DNA from 3 places in the Streptomyces sp. P5F9 genome. Region 2 is predicted to be linked to each of the others. Evidence: riboswitches for the same ligand, from Rfam matches in the RefSeq annotation. Region 2 holds a riboswitch; each other region holds the start of a gene.
What was found. A riboswitch is a leader RNA that binds a small molecule or an ion and turns the genes downstream of it on or off. The one in region 2 is predicted to bind cobalamin.
Positions count from the first base shown of each region.

Region 1: linked by a shared signal. The riboswitch ahead of metE (5-methyltetrahydropteroyltriglutamate--homocysteine S-methyltransferase) and the one ahead of AC31A1_RS38025 (cobalamin biosynthesis protein) in region 2 are both predicted to bind cobalamin.
Region 3: linked by a shared signal. The riboswitch ahead of AC31A1_RS05310 (ribonucleoside-diphosphate reductase subunit alpha) and the one ahead of AC31A1_RS38025 (cobalamin biosynthesis protein) in region 2 are both predicted to bind cobalamin.

Region 1 is NZ_JBXVPZ010000050.1:11,281-14,547, forward strand. It holds gene metE (5-methyltetrahydropteroyltriglutamate--homocysteine S-methyltransferase) at 1-1,799, opposite strand, end outside; cobalamin riboswitch at 1,938-2,161, opposite strand; gene meaB (methylmalonyl Co-A mutase-associated GTPase MeaB) at 2,277-3,260, opposite strand; gene scpA (methylmalonyl-CoA mutase) at 3,257-3,267, opposite strand, start outside.
Region 2 is NZ_JBXVPZ010000357.1:867-4,133, forward strand. It holds gene AC31A1_RS38010 (lysozyme) at 1-161, shown strand, start outside; gene AC31A1_RS38015 (inorganic phosphate transporter) at 260-1,522, shown strand; gene AC31A1_RS38020 (hypothetical protein) at 1,556-1,777, shown strand; cobalamin riboswitch at 1,913-2,055, shown strand; gene AC31A1_RS38025 (cobalamin biosynthesis protein) at 2,154-3,095, shown strand; gene AC31A1_RS38030 (cobyric acid synthase) at 3,092-3,267, shown strand, end outside.
Region 3 is NZ_JBXVPZ010000016.1:40,567-43,833, reverse strand. It holds gene AC31A1_RS05310 (ribonucleoside-diphosphate reductase subunit alpha) at 1-1,392, opposite strand, end outside; cobalamin riboswitch at 1,518-1,641, opposite strand; gene AC31A1_RS05305 (GNAT family N-acetyltransferase) at 1,694-2,200, opposite strand; gene AC31A1_RS05300 (beta/alpha barrel domain-containing protein) at 2,686-3,267, shown strand, end outside.

The sequences.
Region 1 (3,267 bases), on a different contig from region 2:
ACCTCCTCGCGCAGGGCGAGGGCGACCTGCCGGGCGGTGTCGCCGAGCGGCTGGTCGTCGCGGACGAAGGACCAGGCGAGCATGGTGACCGGCCCGGTGAGCATGCCCTTGACCGGACGTGAGGTGAGGGACTGGGCGTACGTCGTCCAGCGCACCGTCATCGGTTCGGGGCGGGAGATGTCGCCGGCCAGGATCGGCGGGCGGACGTAACGGGTGCCGTACGACTGGACCCAGCCGTGCTGCGTGGCGAGACAGCCGGTGAGCTGCTCGGCGAAGTACTGGACCATGTCGTTGCGTTCGGGTTCGCCGTGCACGAGGACGTCGAGACCGGTCTTCTCCTGGAAGGAGATGACCTCGCCGATCTCCGCCTTGACGCGCTCCTCGTAACCGGCCGTGTCGATCCGCCGCGCCCTCAAGTCGGCCCGCGCGGTACGCAGTTCGGCGGTCTGCGGGAACGACCCGATCGTGGTCGTCGGCAGCGGCGGCAGCCCGAGACGCGCGCGCTGCGCCGCGGTCCGTTCGTCGTACGGCTGGGAGCGGCGGGCGTCGGCGTCCGTGACCGCGGCGGCCCTGGCCCGTACGGCGGGGTCGCTGGTGAGTGCCGAACCGGCGCGGGAGGCCAGGTCGGCGCGGTTGGCGGCGAGTTCGGCGGCGATCGTGTCGGTGCCCTGGGCCAGGCCCTTGGCGAGCGTGACGATCTCGCCGGTCTTCTGCCGCGCGAACGCGAGCCAGCGCAGGATCTGCGGCTCGATGTCCCGCTCGGCGGCGGCGTCGAGCGGCACGTGGAGCAGGGAGCAGGAGGCGGCGACGTCGACCCGGTCGGCAAGACCGAGCAACGTGCCCAGTGTGGCAAGGGACTTGGTGAGGTCGTCGACCCAGACGTTGCGGCCGTTGACGACCCCTGCGATCAGCCGCTTGCCGGGGAGTCCGCCCACGGCGGCGAGGGCGTCCAGGTTGGCGGCGGCGGACTCGGTGAAGTCGAGTGCGAGGCCCTCCACGGGCGCCTTCGCGAGGACCGGCAGCGCGTCGCCGAGCCGGTCGAAGTAGGAGGCGACCAGGAGCTTCGGCCGGTCGGTGAGGGCGCCGAGGGCGCGGTAGGTGCGGGCGGTGGCGCTCAGTTCGGCCGGGGCGCGGTCCTGGACGAGGGCGGGTTCGTCGAGTTGCACCCACTCCGCGCCCGCCGCGCGCAGGTCGGCGAGGACCTCGGCGTACACGGGCAGCAGCCGGTCCAGGAGGGTCAGCGGATCGAAGTCCGCGGACACCCCGGGCGCGGGCTTGGCGAGCAGGAGGTAGGTGACCGGGCCGACGAGCACCGGGCGGGCGGTCAGGCCCAGGGCGAGGGCCTCCTTCAACTCCGTCACCTGCTTGGTGGAGTCGGTGGTGAAGACGGTGTCCGGGCCCAACTCGGGCACGAGGTAGTGGTAGTTGGTGTCGAACCACTTCGTCATCTCCAGCGGTGCCACGTCCTGCGTGCCGCGTGCCATCGCGAAGTACCCGTCCAGCGCGTCGAGTTCGACGGCGGCGCGGTGCCGTTCGGGGATCGCGCCGACCATGACGCTGGTGTCCAGGACGTGGTCGTAGTACGAGAAGTCGCCGGTCGGTACTTCGTGGATGCCGGCGTCCGCCAGTTGCCGCCAGTTCGCGCGGCGCAGTTCGGCGGCGGTGGTCCGGAGGGCGTCGGCGTCGACGCGGCCCTTCCAGTAGCCCTCGATGGCCTTCTTGAGTTCTCGGCCCCTGCCCTGGCGGGGGTAGCCGTAGACGGTTGCCCGTGCTGCCGCGGCTGCGGACTTCGGTGTCACGGAAATCTCCTTCGCGAGATATCTCCCTGGATCCCGGTGGCGGGACGTGGGCGCGAAGGTTCGTAGACCGGGGGATGGTGACCGCCCGTGTGTACGCCGACCTGCCCACGAGGTCACCGGGATTCCGCGCGCGAATGCTTCGCGTGCGGGCAGGTGGCAGGTCTTCGGACTTGCGGGCACGTCCTCTTTTTGAACCGGAGGACACCTACTGGCCGTCGCTTCCCAGGTCCTGTGTGGGCCCAGTGCGTATGACGGCGGTCGTTCCTGCTTACCGCTGCGGGGCAGTCCCGGAATTTCACCGGGTTCCCTCTTGCGACGCGTCCGTCTGGCTGACGGGGCGAACCAGCTGCGCGGGCCAGCCTACGGGGTAGGGGTCGGATGCGTCGATTTTTGGGTGCCGGCCCGGTGGGGGCTGGTCGCGCCCACGCGGCGGAGCCGCAAATCGATACAGCCCCGCGCCCCTAAAAGCAGGTCGGTTCAGTTGGGCGGGGTGCCGAATGCGCGCAGGATTTGTTCTGCGGCCAGCGTTGCTGTCAACTCGCCGTCCCTGACCTGCTGTTCGAGCACTGGGCCGAGAGCACGTACTGCCGGATCGGAGCGCAGCCTCCCCAAGAGTTCGTCTCGGACCATCGTCCACGTCCAGTCCACCTGCTGCTCGCTGCGCTTCGCAGCCAGGCGGCCGGTGGACTCCAGCAGCGAACGGTGTTGTTCCAGGCGCTCCCAGACCGTGTCCAGGCCGGTGCCCTCGCGCGCGCTGCAGCTCAGTACAGGTGGGGTCCAGGCCGCGTCGGCGGGGTGCATCAGGCGGAGCGCGCCCGCCAACTCCCGTGCCGCGCTCTTCGCATCGCGCTCATGCGGGCCGTCCGCCTTGTTGACGGCGATGACGTCCGCCAGTTCCAGGACGCCCTTCTTGATGCCCTGTAGTTGGTCGCCGGTGCGGGCCAGGGTCAACAGCAGGAAGGAGTCGACCATGTTGGCGACCGCGGTTTCCGACTGGCCTACGCCTACCGTCTCGACGAGGACGACGTCGTAGCCCGCCGCCTCCATCACCACGATGGACTCGCGGGTCGCCTTCGCGACGCCGCCGAGGGTGCCGGCGGTGGGGGAGGGGCGGACGAAGGCGGCCGGGTCTACGGAGAGGCGTTCCATGCGGGTCTTGTCGCCGAGGATCGAGCCGCCCGTCCGTGTGGAGGACGGGTCGACCGCCAGCACCGCGACCCGGAAGCCGAGGGAGGTGAGGAGGGTGCCGAAGGCGTCGATGAACGTCGACTTGCCCACGCCCGGTACGCCGCTGATGCCGATGCGCCGGGCCTGGCCGCTGTGCGGGAGGAGTTCGGTCAGCAACTCCTGGGCCATGACCCGGTGTTGGGGCTTGGTCGACTCGACGAGGGTGATGGCGCGGGCCACCAGGGCCCGCTTGCCGTCTAGTACGCCCTTCACATAGGTGTCGACCTCGATCACAGGGTGT
Region 2 (3,267 bases):
TGTGGATCGCCCGCCACGAGTCGGCTGACGCGGGCGCGCTGCCCGCCGGATGGTCGTACTGGACCTTCTGGCAGTACGACAACAGCGGGAGCCTGCCGGGTGACCAGAATCTCTTCAACGGGACGGTGAGCCAACTGAAGAAGTTCGCCCGCGGATACTAGGCAATCCGGACACCACCGATACCCCCTCAGTTCATCTTCCGTTCACCCAGGTTGCCTACGGTCAATGCGCCGATGACCTCGAACGATTGCCTGGGTAAATGGAAAACTTCTCGCTGATCCTCGCGATTGTGGTAATCACCGCACTCGCGTTCGATTTTACGAACGGTTTCCACGACACCGCCAACGCGATGGCCACCACCATCTCGACCGGTGCCCTCAAGCCCAAGGTCGCGGTGGCCATGTCGGCCACCCTCAACCTGGTGGGCGCTTTTCTCTCCGTGGAGGTCGCCAACACGATCTCCAAGGGTCTCGTCGATGAGAGCGGTATCCGTCCCGAGGTCATCTTCGCCGCACTCGTCGGCGCGATCCTCTGGAACCTGGTGACCTGGCTCGTCGGCCTGCCGTCCAGTTCCTCGCACGCCCTGATGGGCGGTCTGATCGGCGCCACCATCGCCTCGGCCGGCACCGGCGCGGTCCACGGCGACGTCCTGGTCACCAAGGTGCTGCTGCCCGCGGTCGCCGCCCCGATCGTCGCGGGCGTCGCGGCGATGCTCGCTACCAGGTTCTCGTACGCGCTGAGCCGGAACTCGGACGGCAAGGCCGCCGACAAGGGCTTCCGCGTCGGCCAGATCGCCTCCGCCGGCCTGGTCTCGCTGGCCCACGGCACGAACGACGCCCAGAAGACGATGGGCATCATCACCCTGGCCCTGGTCGCCGGCGGCTCCATCGCCCCCGACTCGGACCCGCCCACCTGGGTCATCCTCTCCGCGGGCCTCGCCATCGCGATGGGCACGTACATCGGCGGCTGGCGCATCATCCGCACCATGGGCAAGGGCCTGACCGACCTCCGGCCGCAGCAGGGCTTCGCCGCCCAGACCAGCGCGGCCGCGGTCATCCTGGCCTCCTCGCACATCGGCTTCTCCCTCTCCACCACGCACGCCGTCTCCGGTTCCGTGATGGGCGCGGGCCTCGGCCGCAAGGGCGGTGTCGTCCGCTGGTCGACCGCGACCCGGATGTTCGTCGCCTGGGGTCTGACGCTGCCGGCCGCCGCGCTGGTCGGCGCGCTCGCCGAGTCCGTGACCGACCTCGGCGACTGGGGCACCGCGCTGGTGGCCGCCTTCCTGGTCGCCTCCAGCACCGCCATCTGGCTGCTCTCCCGCCGCCAGGTCGTCGACGCCTCGAACGTCAACGAGGTCGACGAACCGGCCGGCGTGGTGACCACCGCGATCGCCGCCGTGACCCCGCCGCCCCCGTCGGTCGCCCTCTCCGAAGGCCTCACGGCGACGATCCTCTCGCCGCCCGTGAACCCGGCCCCGGTCGTGAAGTCCGACCCGGCGACACCGCCGGCCGCCACCGTCTGAGCTCGCGCCCCGGACACGAAGGAACGAATCAGCATGCACATCGACTGGGCAGCCCTCGGCTCCGTCTTCGGCGTCAGCCTCGGCGCCACCGTCGCCCTGGTGGCCGTCTTCACCCTCGGCATCGTCGGCCTCTCCCGCCGCGAACGCGCCACCGCCCAGGGCGACTCCGCACCCCTCGCCCTGACCGGCGCGTACGCCTGCTTCGCGGCCTGCGCGGCGGCGGTGGCGTACGGGATCTATCTGATCGTGGCCTGACCGGCCGCAAGTTGGACGGAACGTGGGGTGCGGGACGGATCGCCGTCCCGCACCCCACGTCCGCGTGACCCCTCCGACCCCTCGCGTGTGGGCATCAGCACACTCCGTCCCCGCAGGTCAACAGCAAGTTGACGACCCTTCCAACAGCATGGTGGACTGCCGGAGCCATATACGGCGGCAGGAGAGGAAGCCGGTGTGAATCCGGCGCGGTCCCGCCACTGTCACCGGGGTAGACACCCCCGGGAGCCAGGAACTCTCACCGCCGGTCTCGTCGAACCAGGGCGTGGACACCCTGAGTGAGGACATATCGCCATGCTCGGCTGTCGTTCGAGGTCCCGTACCCGCACAGTGTCCGACCCAGCGATCGGCTGACCCGATGCGTGCCGATCGCGTCTTCGCGTACGGCGCCGCCGCCGGCCTCCTCGGCGACCACCTGCTCGGCGATCCACGCCGCGGGCATCCGGTCGCCGCGTTCGGCCGTGCCGCCGGTGCCGTGGAACGGCTGCTGTGGCGCGACCACCGAGGCTGGGGCGCCCTGCACACCGCCGTGTGCGTGGGTGGCACCGTCGCCCTCGCCGCCGTAGCAACTTCGGCCCTACGACCGTCTCGTACGGCCTCTGCGGCCCTCACCGCCGCCGCCACCTGGGCCGTCGTCGGCGGGACCTCCCTCGCGCGCGAGGCCGGGGTTGTCGGGCGCGCGCTGGAGGCAGGGGACATCGATGCCGCTCGGGCGCGGCTGCCGCACCTCTGCGGGCGGGACCCGCAGGCCCTCGACGCCGACGGGATCGCCCGGGCCGTCGTCGAGTCCGTCGCCGAGAACACGTCCGACGCGGTGGTGGGCGCCCTGGTCTGGGGCGGCATCGCGGGCGTCCCGGGCCTGCTCGGCTTCCGGGCCGTGAACACGCTCGACGCGATGGTCGGCCACAAGTCGGCCAAGTACCGCCGCTACGGCTGGGCTTCGGCCCGCCTCGACGACGTCGCCGGCTGGCCGGGCGCCCGTCTCACCGCCGCCCTCGCGACCGTCGCGGGCGGCGACCCGCGCGGAGCGGTACGCGCCTGGCGCACCGACGCCCGCAAGCATCCGAGCCCCAACGCCGGCCCCGTGGAGGCCTCCTTCGCGGGAGCCCTCGGCGTGCGCCTCGGCGGGACGCTCTCCTACGGCGGCCGGGTCGAGCACCGGCCCGTGCTCAACGGGGACGGGCGCGCCGTCGCCGTGCCGGACATCGCGCGTGCCGTACGGCTGTCCCGGCGCGTCGGTCTGCTCGCGCTCGGGGTCAGCGTCGCCGGGCGGCTGCTCGTGAAGGGGCGGAAGTCATGAGCGGCGGCGGGCTGTTGGTGGCCGGGACCACCTCGGATGCCGGGAAGAGTGTCGTGACCGCCGGGATCTGCCGGTGGCTGGTGCGGCAGGGCGTGAAGGTCGCGCCGTTCAAGGCGCAGAACATGTCCCTGAATTCGTTCGTGACGCGCGAGGGCGCCGAGATCGGGCGGGC
Region 3 (3,267 bases), on a different contig from region 2:
GTCGTCCGTGACCTCCAGGATCTCCGTGCAGAGATTGGAGGAGTGGACCGTGTGGCCCGGCTCGGCCGTCTGGTTGGCGGTGCGGTTGGCCGCGTCCTTGAAGGTCATCCAGCCGTTGCCGGTCTGCGCGAGGGTGCGCATCATCCGGCCGTAGAGGTCACGGGCCGGGATGGTCTTCTTGGCGAGACCCCGCGCCTCGGCCTTGCGGTACGCGGCGTCGAACTCGTCGCCCCACAGGTCGACCAGCTCGGGCACGTCGGCGGGGGAGAACAGCGACCAGTCGCCGTTCTCGTTCACCCGGCGCATGAACTCGTCCGGGATCCAGTGCGCCAGGTTCAGGTTGTGCGTACGGCGGGCGTCCTCACCCGTGTTGTCCCGCAGCTCCAGGAACTCCTCGATGTCGGAGTGCCAGGTCTCCAGGTACACCGCGGCCGCGCCCTTGCGCCGGCCGCCCTGGTTCACCGCGGCGACCGAGGCGTCCAGCGTCTTCAGGAACGGGACGATGCCGTTGGAGTGCCCGTTCGTCCCCCGGATCAGCGAACCGCGGCTGCGGATGCGGGAGTACGACAGTCCGATGCCGCCGGCGTGCTTCGAGAGGCGGGCGACCTGGTGGTAGCGGTCGTAGATGGAGTCCAGCTCGTCCAGCGGGGAGTCGAGGAGGTAGCAGGACGACATCTGGGGGTGCCGGGTGCCGGAGTTGAAGAGCGTGGGGGAGGACGGGAGGTAGTCCAGGCGGCTCATCAGGCGGTAGAGCGCGGCTACTTCGTCCAAGGCGCGGGTGCTGTCGTCCTCGGCGAGGCCGGCCCCGACCCGGAGCATGAAGTGCTGGGGGGTCTCGATGACCTTGCGGGTGATCGGGTGGCGGAGGAGGTAACGGCTGTAGAGGGTGCGCAGGCCGAAGTAGCCGAAGCGGTCGTCGGCCTCCGTGTCGATCAGCGCGTCCAGGCGGGCCGCGTGCAGCGTCGCGAACTCGGCGGTGCGGTCCGCGATGAGGCCCTCGCGGTGGCCCACGGCGACGGACTCGGTGAACGTGGTGACGCCCTGGGAGGCGGCCTCGGCGGCGATGCTGATCGTCAGCAGCCGGGCGGCCAGCCGGGAGTAGACCGGGTCCTCGGAGATGAGGCCTGCGGCCGCCTCCGTCGCCAGCTCGCGCAGTTCCGCCACGTCCGCGTGCGCGGACCGGCCGCGCAACGTGGCGGCGGCGACCCGGCCGGGGTCGGCGTCGGGGAGGTCGGCGGTCAGCTCGGTCAGGGTCCGCAGGATCGCGGTACCGGGGCCGTCGGCGTCCTGAACGGCCGTTCCGGGAACGTCGGTTCCGGGTCCGGTCGTGGTCGCTGCGGTCGCCTCGTTCGCCTGGGTCGCTGATGCCGGCTCTGCTGGCGCGATGGTCACGGTGGGGCTCTCCCTCGCTCGGCACGGGGCCTCGCCGAGGGCAGGCGGCAGTACACGAGCGCACGGGGCGTCGCGTCCACCGGCCCACTCCACGAGGCCCGGACGTCATGCGCCCTGGCCGGGTGGCCGGACGCGCGCCGTCGGCAGGTCCTCGGACTGACCATGCGTGCATATGCACGTAAGTACACCGTTGCGGGACAGTTCCGGATTCGCACCGGATTCCCCTGCGGCGACAGCGAGCATGAGCATACATCTTGTGCCGGGCTGTCGTGGCAACCCCAGATGTTGTGTCGCGGCGGTTTCAGAGCGTCAGTTGATAGGTGAGCAGAGTGAGATCGTCCAGGTGTGGCACGGGGTTCCAGTCGCGGTCGGGGGTGCGGACGAAACCGAGGCGTTCGTAGATGCGGTGGGCCGCGTGCATGGAGCGTTGGGTCGACAGGACGAGCGCTGTGCAGCCTGCGGTGGCCCGGGCGCGGTCGACGCAGGCGCGGACGAGGGCTTCGCCGGCGCCCCGGCCGCGGGCGGCGCGGTCGATGGCGAGCGCGCGGATCTCGGCCTCGCCGGGGCGCGCTATGTCGGCGACGGGGCCGGGCCCCGAAACAAAGGTGACGCCGCCGAGGAGGCGGTCGCCCTCGACGGCGACCAGCACCTCGGCGTCGGCGGCCCGTCGCGCGACGTCCTTCAGCACGGGCAGGTACTCGTCACCCTCGCCGTAGTCGAGGAGGCCGTCGTCGAGGTAGGCGCGGGCGGTCAGGGTGCCGAGGGGTTCGTATTCGGTGGGCTCTGCTCGCCGGATGAGGATGTCCATGGAGGCGAGTGTGTACTACGGCGGACCGCCGAAGCTCGTGCCTTTCGGTGGTCCGCTGCGGGTTCCTCGCGGCCGGTCGCGCCCACGCGGCGGAGTCGAATTCTTCGGGGCGGGCTTTTCTGACGGTTGCGGACAGCGTGTCCACTATTTGAGAAGCGACGGATGGTCGTTTGTTAAAGGCTGGTGAAGCCCTTGTGTGAGGTGTCACGGGTGGCGTCACTGTGCGTGGTGGTAGATGGCCGACGGAAGTGCCTTTGGCTTAAACATGCCACTGCCAGGTAACCGCTTGTCGTTCAATCGGATGTTTCCATTCCGAGTCGGGCGAGAAGGGGGGTTGATGTGTTCGGCGGGGCATACGTAGCATCTTTCGCACGGCTGGAAACGAGTGCGGAATGATTGCGGGAACAGGTGATCGCACCCTTTTCGGCGGGCCGTCTGCTGCTCCATCCCGATGGTGTCCGACTCGGACTGGAAGAGAGCAAGAAATGGCACTCAAGTTTCCTGAGGATCACGAGCCCAGGTATTCCGACTTCAACCTGTTAGGGCTCTCCGACGAAACTATTCGAGAAGGAGGAGAAAGGGCTCTTTTCGGAGCCGACGACGACCGCAAGCTGGCGCTCATCGAGGGGCTGGCGAACGCGGGAATCAGGGACATCGACATGGGCTCCGGGCTGACCGAGCCGGCCTTCCTGCGGCGCGTGCTCGACTCGCAGCTCCTCCTGCACCGCATACCCGCGGACACGCAGTTCGTGTTCAACCTGACGCTCAAGACCTGGGAACCGCTCTCCGAGGCGCTCAAGGTCGTACCCCGCGACTATCTGGCGCGGATCCAGGTCAGCCTCGGCATGATCGAGTACCAGCAGGAGAACAAGCTCCTGGAGCGCGCCCACGAGAAACTCGTCGGGATCGGGGTCGGCTCCTTCCGGGCCAGCATCCTCAACGCCTTCTCGGCCGAGATCGACGACGAGCGCTACGAGTTCATCAACGAACAGATCGGCCGCGCCAAGCAGCTCGGTATCGAACTCATCCGGATCAACGACTCGATCGGCACACTGCTGCCGCACGCC